Regions from separate parts of the Arthrobacter sp. FW306-05-C genome, predicted to be linked through region 1. Evidence: predicted binding sites of a transcription regulator. Region 1 holds the regulator's gene; each other region holds the start of a gene.
The links. The regulator HrcA, encoded in region 1, represses chaperone genes, less so after heat shock. The targets are predictions, from matches to a motif close to TTNGCACTCGNNNNNNNCGAGTGCNAA.
Positions count from the first base shown of each region.

Region 1 (5,953 bases):
TTGACCGCACCCACACGCCGAGCCGGGTTCCGCAGGTGGTGCAGTGGTCAAGGGAAGCCGGCCTGGCTGTCAGCCTGGACCTGATTTACGGCACGCCGGGGGAGTCGCTGGCCGATTGGCGGCACTCACTGGAGACCGCCCTGTCCTACCAGCCGGACCACATCAGCGCCTACGCGCTGATCGTCGAGGAGGGTACCAAGCTGGCCGCCCAGATGCGGCGCGGTGAGGTCCCGGGAATTGACGACGACGACCACGCCGACAAATACGAGCTCGCCGACCAGCTGATCACCGAAGCAGGGCTTGGCTGGTACGAGGTCAGCAATTGGGCGCGCACTCCGGAGCAGGCGTGCCGGCACAACCTCGCATACTGGCGGGGCGACGACTGGTGGGGGATCGGGCCGGGCGCCCACTCCCACATGGGCGGGGTCCGCTGGTGGAACGTCAAGCACCCGTCCGCCTATGCCAACCGGCTGTCGCAGGGGCTGTCGCCGGCTGCCGGCAGGGAGACCCTGGATCCGGAAACCAGGCACCTGGAAAAGGTGATGCTCGAGGCGCGCCTGCAGTCAGGACTTGAGGTGTCAACGCTCAGCGCTGCCGGGCGGCACGAGGTGGCCGGGCTGATCGCGGGCGGCCTGGTGGATCCTGCTGCTGCTTTCCGCGGACGGCTGGTGCTGACCCTCAAGGGCAGGCTGCTGGCAGACGCAGTGGTCCGCCGCATCCTCCCCGACTAATCTCAGGAAGCCGCTGGGTGCGCCCCACAGCTTGCGAGGGCAGGGAGCCGCTGGGTGGGCCCACGCCCGTAGGGTTCCCTGGCCGAGCTTGCGAGGCTAGGACCGGCGGGTGGGCCCACAGCGGCAAGGGCCCCGGCCCGAGCTTGCGAGGCTAGGGAACGGGCGGGGACTATTTGATCCAGCGCAGGTTGTACTGGTAGCGGTGCGGCTGGCCTCGGTTGACGTGGATACCTGCGGCTACGGAGAAGCAGGTGAGGGCTACCCAGATCAGTGTGGCGATGACCGCGAAGATGTTTCCCACATAGGGGATGAAGACCAGGATGTTGGCCAGCACCGCGGCGATGGTGGGCGGCAGGCTGAAGTTCAGGGCTTCCTTGGATTCCTGCGCGGTGAACGGCCCGCGGTCGCGGAAGATCAGGTAAATCAGCAGCGAGGGGATGCACCCCAGGATCCCGCCGAAGTGTGCCAGCGTGGCCCACTGGCGGTCCTCGCTGGCCGTAAGCGGCAGGGCGTTGGCGGGTACGCCATGGTACTCGGAGCGGCCCTGGCCGTCCCTGTGATCACGTGCGTTTTCTGCCACAGTCTGTGTCCTTCTGAGGTGCAAGTTAGTGCTGACTACTACCAAGAATACTGGCTTTAGGGCCGGCGTCCGCCGCCTAGGGCACGGTAAGGAAATCGATGACTTCCTCAACCCGGCCCAGCAGCGACGCTTCGAGGTCCGCGTAAGTGCGTACGGCGCCCAGTAATTTCTGCCATCCGAGGCCGATGTCTTCCTTCGTGCTGTGCGGCCAGCCGAACGCTTTGAGGATCCCGGTCTTCCAGTCCTGCCCCCGGGGGATGGCGGGCCATTTTTCGATGCCCAGGACTGAAGGCCGGATTGCCTGCCAGACGTCCACGTACGGGTGGCCGACGATCAGGACGTTGCCGGCCGCGCCGGGGGACGCCATGACGGCGTCGGCGATCCGGTATTCCTTGGAATCGGGAACCAGGTGGTCCACCAGCACGCCGAGGCGGCGGCCAGGGCCGGGCTTGAAGTCCGCCACGGCTGCGGCCAGGTCGTCGATGCCGTGGAGGGGCTCGACGACGATGCCCTCCACGCGCAGGTCGTCTCCCCAAACCTTTTCCACCAGTTCGGCGTCGTGCTTGCCTTCCACCCAGATCCGGCTTGCCTTTGCGACCTGGGCGCGTTGGCCTGGGACGCGCACTGAACCGGAGGCGGTCCGGCCGGCGGGAGGGCCGGCGGCGGCCTTGAACGCGGGCGGCATCAATCGGATGGGCTGGCCCTCGAGGAGGAAACCGAATCCCAGCTTGAAGGACCGGGACTTTCCGCGGCGGTCCTCCAATGCCACGACGTGCATTCCGCCGGACTTCTCTACGCGGGTGACAGCGCCCACCCAGCCGGAGTGTACTTCCTCAAGAACCATGCCCCGCTCCACAGGGACCTCGGGCAGCTCCGCCCGCTTGGGAGCGGAAATGCCCCGGGGGCCCCAGTTCTGGTAATCCATGGAATCAATCCGCCTAGCGCTAGCTCCTCAACCCGGGAATTTCGCCCGGAGCGGTACCAATGCTAACAACGGGCCGAGGCATAATAGACTGTTAGCACTTAGGCATGTCGAGTGCTAACCCTTGGGCGGCACCGTGCGGGGTGGGTGCCCCGGACCATGGATGGAGGTGGAGAGTGAGCGAGCCACGCAAACTGGAAGTACTGCGGGCCATCGTGGAGGATTACGTCCACTCCCGCGAGCCGGTTGGATCCAAAGCCCTGGTGGAGCGGCATCATCTTGGCGTTTCCAGCGCCACCATCCGCAATGACATGGCCGCGCTGGAGGACGAGGGGCTGATCACAGCCCCCCATACCAGCGCCGGCCGGATCCCCACGGACAAGGGCTACCGGCTTTTTGTCGACCAGATCTCCGCCGTCAAGCCCCTGTCGGCTCCCGAACGCCGAGCCATCCAAACCCTCCTGGAGGGCGCGGACGACCTCGACGACGTGCTGGACCGCACCGTCCGGCTGCTGTCACAACTGACCAACCAGGTAGCCGTGGTCCAGTACCCGCACCTGAGCAGGGCACTTGTCCGGCACATCGAATTCGTGCTGCTGGCACCGCGGAAGGTCCTCGTGGTCCTCATCGCCAACAGCGGCAAGGTGGAGCAGCGCGTCATCGACGTCGGGCAGGACCTCGGAGACGAAGCGCTGGCGGAGCTGCGCACCCGTTTCCTTGCCGCCCTCGGGGGAACCCGGCTGAGCCACCTCGCCCAGGCACTTCCCGCCGTCGTGGCCGCTGCACCCCAGCCGCAACGCCAGGCGGCCCACGCGCTTGCCCTCGGCCTGGAGGCGCTGGCCCAGAACAGCAGGGAAGACCGCATGGTCATGGCCGGCACCGCCAACCTGGCCAGGTCGAACGTTGATTTCCCCCTGAGTATTGGTCCGGTGCTGGAGGCGCTCGAGGAACAGGTGGTGATGCTGCGGCTGTTGAGCGAAATGGCCCAGGACCACCGGGGCGTGGCCGTCAGCATCGGACGGGAGAACCCCTATGACGGCCTTGCCGAGGCCTCCGTGGTGGCCACCGGCTATGGTCCGGACAGTGCAGCCAAGGTGGGAATCCTCGGACCCACCCGAATGGACTATCCCACCACCATGGCCGCCGTCAGGGCCGTAGCCCGCTACCTTTCCAGGATTTTGGGGCCCTGACTCCTGGCCGCCGGAGCCCGCTTCGGCTGTGGACAAGAGTCCTGGCGCCCGACTGAACGCAGTACAACAAGGAAGAGACACGAATTTTGAGCAGCCACTATGACGTCCTTGGAGTCTCACCCGAAGCTACGGGCGAAGAGATCAAAAAGGCCTACCGCAAGCTGGCCCGCACCCTTCACCCGGACGTTAACCCAGGTGCCGACGCTGCCGAGCGCTTCAAGGCGGTAACGCACGCCTACGAGGTCCTTTCCGACCCCCAGAAGCGCAGGATCTACGACACCACCGGCAACGAAAACGGCACGGACAACGGTTTCGGCGGCGCCGGTTACGCAGGCCAGGGGTTCGCGTTCCAGGACATCTTCGACACCTTCTTTGGCGCGGGCGGCACGTCTGGCCCGGCGTCCCGGGTTCGCCGTGGCCAAGACGCACTCATCAGTGTCCGGATCGACCTCCGCGACGCCGTCTTCGGAGTCAACAAGAAACTCGAGGTGGACACTGCAGTGGTCTGCCCCACCTGTGATGGATCCTGCTGCCGCCCGGGCACCCACCCGGAGCGCTGTGACATCTGCGGCGGCAGCGGCCAGGTCCAGCGGGCCGTCCGGTCCATCCTTGGCCAGGTCATGACGGCAGCGCCCTGCGGCACCTGCGAAGGTTTCGGCACGGTCATCAAGGACCCCTGCAACGAATGCAGCGGCCAGGGCCGCATCCGCAGCCGCCGGTCACTGACCATCAAGGTTCCTGCCGGCGTCGCCACCGGCACCCGCATCCAGCTTTCCGGGCAGGGCGAAGCCGGCCCGGCAGGTGGGCCCGCCGGCGACCTGTACGTGGAGATCCGCGTCAACAACGACCCCACGTACGTGCGCGAAAGCGATGACCTGCACGCCACCCTGCACATCCCCATGACCGCTGCGGCCCTGGGCACGGACGTCAGCCTGGAAACCTTCGACGGTACCCAGGAGATCGATGTCAAGCCCGGCACCCAGTCCGGCGAAATCATCACCCTGCGCGGCTTGGGCGTCACGCACCTGAGGGGCTATGGCCGCGGCGACCTGAAGGTCCATCTGCAGGTGGACACCCCCGCCAAGCTCGACTCCGCGCAGGAGGACCTGCTGCGCCAGCTTGCCAAGCTCCGCGGCGAGCAGATCACCGAAGGCAAGTTGGCTGCCAGCGGCGGCATGTTCGCCAAGCTCCGGGACCGCTTCGGGAACCTGTAGCGGTGAGCAACCCGGTCTTTTTCACCTCCACCGGTTCCCTGGACGCCATGACGCCGGGCCGCATCTTTGTCCTCGAAGGGGCGGAGGCGCGCCATGCCGTCACCGTAAAGCGGCTGGCGCCGGGCGAGGCCGTGGACATTGTCGACGGCGCCGGCACCCGCATGGCCGGAAGAGTCGTCTCGGCTGCGCCCTCGGGCCTCGAGGTGGAGTGCGGCAGCCTGACGGTGGAAGACAGGCCGGACGTGCGGCTGGTGCTGGTCCAGGCCCTGGCCAAGGGCGATCGCGACGAACTGGCCATTGAGACGGCCACCGAACTGGGCGTCGACGCGGTGGTTCCCTGGCAGTCCGAACGGTCCATCGTCCGCTGGAAGGGCGACCGTGCAGCGCGGGCTCACGCCAAGTGGGAGTCAACCGTGGCGGCGGCCGCCAAGCAGGCACGGCGTGCCTGGATCCCGGAAGTGCGCGCCGCCGTCGACACCACAGGGCTTGCCACCGCGGTGAACGCGGCGGACCTGGCGGTCATCCTGCATGAAGACGCCGTACGGCCGCTGCGTACCGTCCTTGAAGCGTGGCAGGGGAGTGCAGGCACCGGCTCCCGTGAAATCCTGCTGATCGTCGGCCCGGAGGGCGGCATCAGCCCGCGGGAAGTAACGAAACTCTGCGACAAAGGGGCTGTGACAGCCCTGTTGGGGCACCATGTCCTGCGGTCCTCCACAGCCGGGCCGGCCGCCGTCGTGCTTGCCAGCGACATTCTTGGCCGGTGGACCACTACCGGACTTTGAAGGTCCTGGTGTCCTCGTTCTTGTCCGGCTCCCCGCCGGAGCCGGCCTGCGCCACCCGGAGTTCGTAGTCGCCTGGCGGCAGGTTCAGGGCCAGCGTGAAGACGCCCGCCTGTCCCTGCTCCGTGCCGGCCGTGATCTCCCCGTTCAGGAAGGGCGCTTTGCTGCCCCCGTCCCCGGCCCGAAGGAGCTGCCAGTGGAGCTTCGCGCCAGGGGACGTGCTGCGCCCGGTGACTTTTACGCTGCCGCCCGGCACCTCGGAGTTTTCCTGGGGGTCGATAATCCATACCGGCGCCACCAGGCCTGCCGCGCGCGTCATGAGCGCGCCCAGCTGGATCTTTCCGAACGCCACGTAGTCCGTGTGGCCGTCTACGAGGATCCGGACCCGGACTTGCTGGCCGGTGTCGATCAGGCCCGAACTGGCGGCCGCCGCGGTGGCCGTGTAAATCAACTGCTGGATGGCCCGTGCCGCCATGTCTGCATCGAGGTTGCTGTTAAAGGCGTCGGCCGAGACGTCGACGGTGATGACATCCTTGC
Region 1 covers NZ_CP084556.1:2,301,970-2,307,922, reverse strand. The annotation lists gene hemW (radical SAM family heme chaperone HemW) at 1-731, shown strand, start outside; gene LFT44_RS10635 (DUF4870 domain-containing protein) at 901-1,311, opposite strand; gene LFT44_RS10630 (DUF3097 domain-containing protein) at 1,388-2,236, opposite strand; gene hrcA (heat-inducible transcriptional repressor HrcA) at 2,410-3,423, shown strand; gene dnaJ (molecular chaperone DnaJ) at 3,510-4,637, shown strand; gene LFT44_RS10615 (16S rRNA (uracil(1498)-N(3))-methyltransferase) at 4,640-5,419, shown strand; gene LFT44_RS10610 (GerMN domain-containing protein) at 5,406-5,953, opposite strand, start outside.

Region 2 (5,953 bases), 1.5 Mb from region 1:
GAGGTGCGCAGTGGCGCGCAAAAGGTCAAGGACAGCCATCAGCTCCCCCTGGTTGTTGGTCCCGTGCGGCCAGCCACCGGCCCGCCAGCAATCGTCATTCACATACCAGGCCCATCCCGCCGGGCCAGGGTTTCCCAAGGCCGAACCGTCAGCCGCTGCAGTAATCGTCACCAATCCATCCTGCCAGAAGCAGCCGGCAATGGGTTGCGGCCGCCTTACTGCAGCCCATTTTGCTGGGGCTGCCGCGGCCTCGGGCTGCGCGTCCCACGCCGGCAGCCTTACGCGCGCAATTTTCGGAAAACGCTTACCGAAAAGCCTTGACGGGGATGTAGACCACGCGAAAGAATCGCACCATAACTCGAGAAAACGGTTTCTGAGGCGCAGCTTCTTCAGCTCGCAAGGCTGCCAGAGCGTGACGGAACCAACCGAAAGGAACATCAATGACGATTCCAGTCGTAAGCCGCCGGAGGTTTCAGCTTGGCGCTGCGGCCGTGGCTCTGTCCATCCTGGCCACGGGCTGCGGTGCCGCCGGCGGCTCGGGCGGTTCAGGCGACAACGGTCAGGTGACCCTGCGGTTCGCCTGGTGGGGCAACGAGTACCTGAACGGACAGACAAACAAGGTCATCGCCGCGTTCGAAGCGTCCCACCCAAACATCAAGATCAAGGCCGAGCCGGGCGAATGGTCCAGCTACTGGGACAAGCTGGCAACCAAGACCGCCGCCAACGATGCGCCCGATGTCATCCAGATGGACCAGAAGTACATTGCCGAATACGGGGGCCGCGGGGCGCTGCTGGACCTGTCCAAGCAGAAAGGCATCGACACGTCCAAGCTGGACAAGGAGGCACTCGCCTCAGGCCAGTACGATGGCGCGCAGTACGGACTGAGCACCGGCCAGAACGCCTACGTCATCATGGCCAACACCAAGGTATTCCAGGCGGCAGGCGTTCCGGTTCCCGACGACAAGACGTGGACGTGGAAGGACCTCATGGACACTGCGGCGAAGATCAGCGCCGCAGGCGACGGAAAGAGCTATGGAGCCGCGTACGGCAGCAACGAGGCCGACCTGATCATCTGGCTCCGCCAGCACGGCGAGAACCTGTACTCGGAGGACGGCAAGCTCGACTTCGAGACCGCCACGGCTGCCTCCTTCTGGGAGCGGCTCAAGGAGCAGCGCGATTCAAAGGCCAGCCCGCCGGCAAACGTAGCGACGGAAGACGCAGGAGCGAGCCTTGAGCAGAGCCTCTTCGGCACCAACCGGGTAGGCATGGCCTGGTGGTGGACCAACCAACTGGGTTCGCTGGAAGCCACCACCGGCAGCAACATCAAGATGCTGCGTGCCCCGAGCGTTGACGGCGCCTCGGCCGAAAACGGCATGTACTACAAGCCCACCATGTTCTGGTCCGCTTCCTCCCGCTCCAAGCATGCCCAGCAGGCAGCCGAATTCATCAACTACCTCACCAACAGCCCCGAAGCCGGCGCCATCCTCATGACGGACAGGGGCGTGCCCACCAACAGCGAAATCGTCGCCGACATTACGCCCTCACTGAAGCCGGCCGACACCACGGTGGTCAACTTCCTGAAGGACATCGCTCCGGATATCAAGGATGCGCCTCCGGTTCCACCAGTGGGTGCGGGCAGCGTCCAGAACGTCATCAAGCGCTACACGGATGAAGTGTTGTATGACCGCCTGACCCCGCAGGCTGCCGCGGAGGCCTTCAAGAAGGAAGTCCAGGGGATGCTGGATTCGGCCCGGAAGTAGAGCCCCGGACGGGCCCTTCCCCAGGCACAAAAAAATGCGGCCCCCTCACCAGGAGGGAGCCGCATTTTTTTGTTGGCGGGAGGGGTTCCCGGCCGGGAGGCTTAGAAGCCGCCCATGCCGCCCATGCCGCCCATGTCGTCGCCGCCGGCAGGGGCAGCAGCCTTCTCCGGCTTGTCAGCAACCACTGCTTCGGTGGTCAGGAACAGGCCGGCGATCGAAGCTGCGTTCTGCAGGGCAGAGCGGGTCACCTTGACGGGGTCGTTGACGCCGGCAGCCAGCAGGTCGGTGTACTCACCGGTTGCTGCGTTGAGGCCGTGGCCGGCGGGCAGGCCGCGGACCTTGTCGACAACCACGCCCGGCTCCATGCCGGCGTTGAAGGCGATCTGCTTCAGCGGCGCGTCGATGGCAACGCGGACGATGTTGGCGCCGGTTGCTTCGTCACCGGACAGCTGAAGGTTGGCGAATGCCTTGGCACCGGCCTGGATCAGGGCCACGCCGCCACCGGCGACGATGCCTTCCTCAACTGCAGCCTTGGCGTTGCGGACTGCGTCCTCGATGCGGTGCTTGCGCTCCTTGAGTTCAACCTCGGTGGCGGCACCGGCCTTGATGACTGCAACGCCGCCGGCCAGCTTGGCCAGGCGCTCCTGCAGCTTCTCGCGGTCGTAGTCGGAGTCGGAGTTCTCGATCTCGGCGCGGATCTGGGACACGCGGCCTGCGATCTGGTCGGCGTCGCCGGCACCTTCGACGATGGTGGTCTCGTCCTTGGTGACGACAACCTTGCGGGCCTGGCCCAGGAGCTCCAGGCCAGCGTTCTCCAGCTTGAGGCCAACCTCTTCGGAGATGACCTGGCCGCCGGTGAGGACGGCGATATCGGCCAGCTGGGCCTTACGGCGGTCACCGAAGCCCGGGGCCTTGACGGCGACGGACTTGAAGGTGCCGCGGATCTTGTTGACGATCAGGGTGGCCAGGGCCTCGCCCTCGATGTCCTCGGCGATGATCAGCAGCGGTTTGTTGGACTGCATGACCTTTTCCAGGACAGCAACCAGTTCCTTGACGTTGGAGATCTTGGAGTTGACGATCAGGATGTACGGGTCCTCAAGGACCGTTTCCTGGCGCTCTGCGTCGGTGACGAAGTAGGCGGAAATGTAGCCCTTGTCGAAGCGCATGCCTTCGGTGAGCTCGAGCTCCAAGCCGAAGGTGTTGGACTCCTCGACCGTGATGACGCCTTCCTTGCCCACCTTGTCCAGGGCTTCGGCGATGAGGGCACCGATCTCGTCGTCACCGGCGGAGATGGAGGCGGTGGCCGCGATTTCTTCCTTGGTTTCGATTTCCTTGGCGGAGTTCAGCAGTTCGGCGGTGACGGCGTCAACGGCCTTCTCGATGCCGCGCTTGAGGGACAGCGGGTCGGCGCCGGCGGCAACGTTGCGCAGGCCTTCCTTGACCAGTGCCTGGGCCAGGACGGTTGCCGTGGTGGTGCCGTCGCCGGCAACATCGTCAGTCTTCTTGGCAACTTCCTTGACCAGCTCTGCGCCGATCTTCTCGTAGGGATCGTCCAGCTCGATCTCCTTGGCGATGGAAACACCATCGTTGGTGATCGTGGGGGCGCCCCACTTCTTTTCGAGGACGACGTTGCGTCCACGCGGGCCGAGGGTGACCTTAACGGCGTCGGCGAGGGTGTTCAGGCCACGCTCAAGGCCGCGGCGTGCCTCTTCATCAAATGCAATGATCTTGGCCATAACGGCAGTAGTCCTTTCGGGACAGTCGTTAAGAATGAACCTTCGCTGCAGTGCCCGCGACGGACGATCCTTTAACGGCGGCCTCTGTATGCCTCCGCGCAGGGATCTCACTGAAGTGAGGTGTTTCTTTCGCTCCTCGGCCGATGCAGGGCGCCGCCGGCCGGAACCAGGCTTTGCTTTAGCAGTCGGTACGTCAGAGTGCTAACTCAATAATTAGCACTCCCCAGGTTAGAGTGCAAGCGATAAGACGCGCGGACAAGGCGCTGGCCGCAGTGGCTTCGCCCAGGGCGATCAGCCGGAGTGTCCGGCTGTTTCATGCCCGGTGGGGCTGGGGTTGTTGTCCGCCCCATAGGTGAAGACCGAGAAGGCAGCTGTGGTGATGTCCCCGTTGGTGTCGAAGGCAACCGGGCCGGATTCGCCGTCGTAGTTTATGTCCGGGCCGGCGGCGAGGCCGCCAAGGCACTCCTTGTAACTCCGGCAAGGAGCCTGCGGCGTACCCGCCCCGGGGGCAGTTCCGCCCGAGACCGCGATGAGGTTCGCGGCGATGGACCGCCCCGCGTCATCCTGCGCCCGGGCCGCAGCGAGTGCCGCCAACGTCACGGCGTCATAGGTTTCGGCAGCGTAGGAGACGTCCTTCAGGGAGGCGTCCACCGCCAGCAGTTTCCCTTGGAAGGCTGCCGTGGGGAGCTGGCCGGGGACGACGGCGCGGGCGCCTTCGAGGGCCCGCGCCGGCAGACCGGATCCGTAGCGGGCGAAGGCGCCGTCACTGAGGATGAACTTCGAACCGCTGAGGCCGGCGTCGTGGAGCTCTGCCAATGCGCCCTGCGCACCATCCCTGGCCACCAGGACGACGGCGTCCGGAGTGGCTTTCGCAACGGAGCGTGCGGCTTCGGCGGCATCCCCCGGTTTGAAGCCCACCCCGGGCAGGACCTTAAGCCCGGACTGTTGGGCAGCTTCGGTGACCGCGGCGGAGAGGTCCTTGCCGTAGGAACCCTCCTGGTAGAGCACGCTGATGCTGGCGGCCCCGGCGTCCTTTGCGAGCTTGGCCAGCACGGGCCCTTGTGCGACGTCGGCTGCGGCGGTTCGGAAATAGTAGCCTCCGCTGGCGCTCGTCGAGAGGCCGGCAGCAGTGTTGGCCGGGGAGATAAGCGGCACGTGGGCCCGGGACAGGATGTCCACGGCGGCGGTTGCGTGGCTGGAGTCCGTGGGTCCGATGGCTATGTCCGCCTTGGCAGCCGCCAGATCCTTGGCCTGGGCTGCAGTGTCCTGGTCCGGGTGCACCGGCAGCAGCTCCACGGGCCGGCCTTTGTGTCCGCCGGCGGCGTTGATGTCCTGGATGGCCGCTTTGGCTGCGGCCAGCTGGGGTGCGTTGAGGAAGGCGTTGTCGCCGGTGTTGTCAAGGATCAAGCCCACCCGCAGGACGCCGTCGCCGGAGGCCTCCGCGGATTCTGTCCTGGCGTTGCCGCCGGTGCCGGCGCAGGCCGTCATGGAAAGGAGGCCTGCCAGGGAAAGGGCGAGTCCTGCCAAGGCACGCGCTGGGGAATGGTGGGGCATCGTCACTGCGCGGGCCGTACGTTTTCTGCCTGGGGGCCCTTTTCGCCCTCGCCGATCTCCAGCTGCACCCGCTGCCCCTCGGCCAGGGCCCGGTAACCCTCCCCCTGGATCGCGGACCAGTGGACAAAAACGTCGTCACCGGAGCCGTCAACGGTGATGAAGCCGTAGCCCTTTTCAGCGTTGAACCATTTCACGGTTCCCAGTGCCATGATGGACAACTCTTTCCGTTGGGGCCCGGCCTCGGGGGCGGGCCGGAGTAGATGGAGGGCTTGCGGCTACCGGTAACCCGGGCCGAGCACCACCACGAGCGGTACCTGGAATTCGGTGCTGTTCACCACAGTGGGGATGTTCAACAGTCCGGCAAGCTCCTGCGCGCTGGCCAGCTGCTGCGGGCCGGCATAGAAGATCACGGAGGACTTCTGCGGGGCGCCGGACCAGTTGCCTACCTGGCCGAGCCGCCAACCGTCAGCCTGGACCGTTCCGCCCACACGGCTGGCCAGTCCTGCGGTGCCGGCAGCGTTGTAAACCGCCACTGCCTGGGTCTTGTCGACGACGGCCTGCTGGGTGGCGGAAGGAGTTGGCTCGGGCCCGCTGCCCTGGGTTGGTTCGGCAGAGGCGGACGGGGCCGGGGCTGACGCCGGCGCTGAGGATCCCAGGGTGGGCGAAGGCGTGGACCCGGTTCCGGCCAGCGGGGCTGATTCGACGGTTGCCGAGGCCTGGCTGGCGGTGGTGTTGAAGCCGAGCTTGGGAAGGATCAGGAAGGAGACCAGTCCAATGGCGAGGGCGGCCACGCCCACCGCCAAAATGGGCCACAGCCGCACGCGGGACGGGGCCGAGGCCGTCCGGTGGACACCTTGTCGCGACGCGGTCTCCGGGACCTTGTCGAATTCATCGCGGGCGTAT
Region 2 covers NZ_CP084556.1:783,945-789,897, reverse strand. The annotation lists gene LFT44_RS03715 (ribonuclease HI family protein) at 1-171, opposite strand, end outside; gene LFT44_RS03710 (ABC transporter substrate-binding protein) at 441-1,760, shown strand; gene groL (chaperonin GroEL) at 1,862-3,496, opposite strand; gene LFT44_RS03700 (ABC transporter substrate-binding protein) at 3,788-5,050, opposite strand; gene LFT44_RS03695 (cold-shock protein) at 5,053-5,259, opposite strand; gene LFT44_RS03690 (LytR C-terminal domain-containing protein) at 5,326-5,953, opposite strand, start outside.
Region 2: groL (chaperonin GroEL) is a predicted target of HrcA. The motif match lies at 3,675-3,701, and genes of this name have one in related genera.

Region 3 (5,953 bases), 730 kb from region 1:
ATGTCGCCTGAACAGAAGGCCGGGCAGGTCCTGCTCCCGTTCTTCAAGGGCAACCAGGTGGAGGCCCACGCCGCGCTCATCCAGCGCCTGCATCTTGCGGGTTCCATCATCATGGGGGACAACGTGCCCCTTGACGGGCAAGGCAACGTCGATGTGGCCGCCATGGGAGCCGTGAACCAGCGGCTGCTGCAGGCTGTTGCGGCCGACGGCCGGCGCTGGCCCGGGATCATCGGCGTGGACCAGGAAGGCGGTGCGGTGGCACGCCTCGGGGCCCCCCTCACCGAGTGGCCCACGCCCATGAGCTACGGCGCCGCCGGAAACCCGGACCTGACGCGCAAAGCCGGCAAAGGCCTCGCGGGTGAGCTGGCGCCGCTGGGCTTCGACCTGGACTTCGCCCCGGACACTGACGTGACCATCGGGCCCAGCGACCCCACCATCGGGTCCCGGTCCATGTCCGCCGATCCGGTGGCAGCGGCAACCCATGGGGTGGCCTTTTCTCAGGGCATGCTGGACGCCGGGGTGCTTCCCAGCGTCAAGCACTTTCCGGGGCACGGATCCGTGACTGCAGACTCGCACCTGAGCCTCCCCGTCCAGCCGGCCGGCATCGATGCGCTCAGGGCCCGGGACTGGAAGCCGTTCCAGGCCGCCGTCGCCGCGGGCCTTCCGATCGTCATGACCGGGCACATCGCCGTGCCTGCGCTGGAACCCGGCGTGCCGTCGTCGCTTTCTGCCCCAAGTTACGCAGCATTGAGGGGGCTGGGCTTCAAGGGTGTGGCCGTCACTGACGCGCTGAACATGGGTGCGGTGGACAACCAGTACCCGGCCGGCGCTGCCGCGGTGAAGGCGCTCACCGCCGGTGCTGACCTGCTGCTGATGCCTGCTGACGTGGCACAGGCCCATGCCGCCATCGTCCAGGCGCTGGCCGCAGGCACCCTTCCCGGCGCCCGGCTGGATGAGGCAGCGCAGCGGGTGGCCACCATGATGATCTGGCATGCCCGGACCACGCCTGCTCCCGGAACGCCGGGTGCCGGTGCTCCGGCCGGAAGCGCTGCGCCCTTGTCTGCCCAGGTGTCCGCGTCCGCCGTCACGGTGGTGTCCGGCCCCTGTTCCGGACCATTGGTGCCCGGCTCGGTGCGCGTGGCCGGCGGCGGACCGGGGGACCGGGAGCGGTTCGAGGCCGCCGCTGCCCGGGCCGGCCTCGAAGTCGGGGCGGGACCCCTGGTCAACCTGATCGGCTTTGGCGGGAAACCGGCCGGCGGTGACATCGCCGTGGCCCTGGATGCCCCCTGGCCGCTGCAGGGCTCCAGCGCGCCGGTGAAGCTGGCACTCTATGGCCGTACCGACGCCGCTTTCGACGCACTGGCCGCCGTGCTGGCCGGAAAGGCGCCCGCCCCCGGGAAGCTGCCCGCCGCCGTCGGGCCCTTTCCTGCGGGAACCGGCTGCCCCTGACCGGAACACCACCCAGCCGGTGAACGCAGGTTTAATGGTCTGATGCCCATTCTGAATAAAGACATGACCTTCTGCATCTCGCTCTCGGCCCGGCCCAGCAACAACGGGACCCGGTTCCACAACCACCTGTACGGACAGTTGGACCTGAACTGGATCTACAAGGCGTTCGCGCCCACCAACCTGGAGCAGGCCATCGCGGGCGTCCGCGGGCTGGGCATCCGCGGCTGCGCCATCTCCATGCCGTACAAGGAAGACGTCATCGCGCTCGTGGACGAGATGGATCCCTCCGCCAAGGCCATCGACTCCGTGAACACCATCGTGAACACGGACGGGCACCTCAAGGCGTACAACACCGACTACACGGCAATTGAGCAGCTGCTGGCCACCAATGCGGTGCCCACCGACTATTCCGTGCTGGTCCAGGGCGCGGGTGGGATGGCGAAGGCCACGGTCGCTGCCTTACGGGACGCCGGCTTCGAGGACGTCACCGTCATCGCCCGGAACGAGGGCGCCGGGCGTGCGCTCGCTGACCAGTACGGCTTCCAGTGGCGTGCAGCGCTCGACGGCGGGACGGCCGACCTGATCATCAACGTCACCCCCATCGGCATGGCGGGAGGGGCGGAAGCGGACAGCCTGGCTTTTCCTGCCGAAGCCATCGAGGCCGCCCGCGTGGTGTTCGACGTGGTGGCGCTGCCGGCCGAAACGCCGCTGATCCGCGCCGCCAGGGCAGCCGGCAAGCCAGTCATTACCGGGGCGGAGGTGGCCACCATCCAGGCGCTGGAGCAGTTCGTCCTGTACACGGGGGTGCGGCCGACGGCAGAGCAGGTGCGGGCCGCCGAGGAGTTCATGCGCGCCCAGTAGCTGCGCGAGGGGCTCCCGGCCTGGCAGTCAGACGGGTTCCACCACGATGGCCACCCGGTCCTCGCCGATGCGGGTCAGGACCAGGGTGGCCGTTTTGCCGCCCTTTTTGGTGTTTTTCCCGCCTGGCAGCAGCTGCTTCCGCAGCTCTTCCGGGGTCACCGCGGTGCCGCGCTTCTTGATGTCCAGCACGGTGACGCCCTCCTGCTTCACCCACGCCTTCAGCGCCTTGACGTTGTAGGGCATGACCTGCATGACCTTGTAGGCCCTGGCAAACGGGGTGTCCAGGAGCTCCGGGGCGCAGATGTAGGCAATGTGCTCATCCACCAAATGCCCGCCGAGTTCCAGCGCCACGTCCGCCACCAAACCGGCGCGGATCACGGCACCGTCGGGCTCGTACAGATACCCCTCCACCGGTCCCACCGGCGCCGTCGGGCCTGCGCCGAAGTCCTCGCCGCTGGTCAGTTCGGCCGGCCCCTGGGAACCCAGGACCAGGGCAGCGCGGCGGACGCCGGGCCGGCGTACGGCGTTGAACCACAAGGTCACCTCGGTGACGTCCCCGCCCACCGACACCCACTGCGCCTCGCACCCGGCGGGCACGGATTCATGCGGCATGCCCGGGCCCATCTTCACTCCCACGGCCTTCCCTTCGGCGGCCAGCGACTCCACGAAGGATAGCGGCGGCGAGAACGCCTCGGGGTCCCAAATCCGTTTGGTGCCCGAGGTGGAGGTGACCCGGCGCGCCGGATCCAGCCAGACGCCGTCGATCCCTTCCAGCGGGACCGTCGCCGCGTCCGAGTGGACCACCGTGGCGTTGGGAAACGGGATGAGGTTCACCGTTGCGCATGCCGCGGTGGTTTCATCCATTTCCACCGCGGTGACGTTGATGTCCAGGGAGGCCAGGGCCAGTGAGTCGGCGCCGAGGCCGCAGCCCAGGTCCGCCACGTGGCCGATGCCGGCAGCCGCGAAACGCCGCGCATGGTGGGCGGCGACGTTCAGGCGCGTGGCCTGCTCCAGTCCGGCCTGGGTGAAGAGCATCTGGCGGGCAAACTCGCCGAACTTCGCCGCTGCCCGGGTGCGCAGCCGCGACTGCGTGAGCACGGCGGACACGAGCTCGGGGGAGTGCCCGGCCTTCCGGAGGGCCGAATTGAGCTCGAACGAATCCTCGTCCCGGTAGGGGCCCAGCGATGCCAGCAACTCCCAGCCTTCGGGGGTCAGCAGCGGTGCGATCTGGTCCTGTGCGATCTGGTCCTGGGGAGCGTGAGCCATGGGTTCCAGCCTAGTGGAGGAGCGCGTGGCCGGGATGCGGATACTGTTGAAACCATGGATGAGAGCGAAGCCCCAGGGGAGACCGCGGACCACGGGCCCAGGCACACCGGACCCGCCAGGTTTGCCCGTCCCGTCCTGATCGCCGCTGCCGTGGTGGCCGTGGTCTGCATCGCCCTGCTGGTGATCATCTTCCTGCTGGACACCTTCAACGCCACCGTCTATTCCGTGGGCGGCAACGACATCCAGGACAACACCCAGGAGGCCAAGGACATCCGCGGGCTGTACGACGGCGCACGGGCAGGAAGCATCGTCTTCCTCGTCATTGCGCTGCTCGCCGCAGCGGTGTCCGGGTGGGTCCTCTACCGCGGACGGAAGCAGGGCGGCGGCGATTCCGACGGCGGCGAGGACGTGGACTTTGACGACCTCGGCCGGTAGGTGGGCTGCGGCTTCCACCCCGCCGCCCGGCGTCGTCCGATCCCAGAAGGCGTACGCCCATGACGAAACGTTGGCACTCACCTTGACCGAGTGCTAACTCATACATAGAGTCTTCATTAGCACTCTCCCTAGGCGGGTGCTAACACATGAAGAGCTGCCAGCCAGGCTGCTGCCGGCACCGCGACGACGGTTTGCCAGCTACGGCGGAAAGCTTTCCAGTCCACGAATTTGCTGACGAAAAGGAGAGGTCCGAGTGTCGGTCTCTATTAAGCCTCTTGAGGATCGTATTGTTGTCCGCCCGCTCGAAGCCGAGCAGACCACGGCTTCCGGCCTGGTCATCCCGGACTCCGCACAGGAGAAGCCGCAGGAAGGCGAAGTTGTCGCAGTAGGCCCCGGCCGCTTCGAAGACGGCAACCGCGTCCCCGTTGACGTAGCAGTTGGCGACGTCGTCATCTACTCCAAGTACGGCGGAACCGAAGTCAAGACCGGCGGCACCGAGTACCTTGTGCTCTCCGCCCGCGACGTCCTGGCGATCGTCGTAAAGTAACTCTTCCGGATCCCCGTGCCGCCGGCCATGCTCATGCTGGCCGGCAGTGCGGGGTTCTGTCTTTGAAAGGACAAAACCATGGCAAAGCAGCTTGCGTTTAATGACGCTGCCCGCCGGTCCCTTGAGGCCGGCATCGATAAGCTCGCGAACACCGTCAAGGTGACGCTCGGCCCCCGCGGCCGCAACGTCGTCCTGGACAAGAAGTGGGGCGCCCCCACCATCACGAACGACGGCGTCACCATCGCCCGCGAAGTGGAACTGGACGATCCCTACGAGAACCTTGGCGCCCAGCTGGCCAAGGAAGTAGCTACCAAGACCAACGACGTTGCCGGCGACGGCACCACCACCGCAACGGTCCTGGCCCAGGCCCTGGTCAAGGAAGGCCTGCGCAACGTTGCAGCCGGCGCTGCCCCCGGCCAGATCAAGCGCGGCATCGAAGTTGCGGTGGAAGCCGTGGCTGCCCGCCTGCTCGAGAACGCCCGCCCGGTTGAAGGCACCCAGGTGGCAAACGTTGCCGCCATCTCCGCCCAGAGCGACGAAATCGGCGAGCTCCTCGCCGAGGCCTTCGGCAAGGTGGGCAAGGATGGCGTCATCACCATCGAAGAGTCGTCCACCACCCAGACGGAACTGGTCCTCACCGAGGGCATGCAGTTCGACAAGGGTTACCTGTCCCCGTACTTCGTCACCGACGCGGAGCGCCAGGAAGCTGTCCTCGAGGACGCCCTCATCCTGATCAACCAGGGCAAGATCTCCTCCATCCAGGAATTCCTGCCGCTGCTCGAAAAGGCGCTGCAGGCCTCCAAGCCGCTGTTCATCATTGCCGAGGACGTTGAGGGCGAGGCCCTGTCCACGCTGATCGTCAACCGCATCCGCGGCACCCTGAACGTCGTTGCCGTCAAGGCTCCGGGCTTCGGCGACCGCCGCAAGGCCATGCTGCAGGACATCGCCACCCTCACCGGTGCGCAGGTCGTCTCACCGGAGCTGGGCCTGAGCCTGGACTCCGTTGGCCTGGAGGTGCTGGGTACCGCCCGCCGCATCACCGTCACCAAGGACAACACCACCATCGTGGACGGCGCCGGTTCGGCTGAGGACGTGTCAGCACGCGTTGCCCAACTGCGCGCCGAGCTGACGCGCACCGACTCCGACTGGGACCGCGAAAAGCTCCAGGAGCGCCTGGCCAAGCTGGCCGGCGGCATCGGCGTCATCAAGGTCGGTGCTGCCACCGAGGTTGAGCTGAAGGAAAAGAAGCACCGCATCGAGGACGCGGTGTCCTCCACCCGCGCTGCCCTCGAAGAAGGCATCGTGGCAGGCGGCGGTTCCGCCCTGGTCCACGCCCTCAAGGCACTGGATGAGGACGCTTCGGTCAAGGCCCTCGAAGGCGACGCCGCAGCAGCT
Region 3 covers NZ_CP084556.1:3,034,280-3,040,232, reverse strand. The annotation lists gene LFT44_RS14030 (glycoside hydrolase family 3 protein) at 1-1,449, shown strand; gene LFT44_RS14025 (shikimate 5-dehydrogenase) at 1,492-2,310, shown strand; gene LFT44_RS14020 (class I SAM-dependent methyltransferase) at 2,338-3,576, opposite strand; gene LFT44_RS14015 (hypothetical protein) at 3,631-4,011, shown strand; gene groES (co-chaperone GroES) at 4,265-4,558, shown strand; gene groL (chaperonin GroEL) at 4,637-5,953, shown strand, end outside.
Region 3: groES (co-chaperone GroES) is a predicted target of HrcA. The motif match lies at 4,082-4,108, and genes of this name have one in related genera.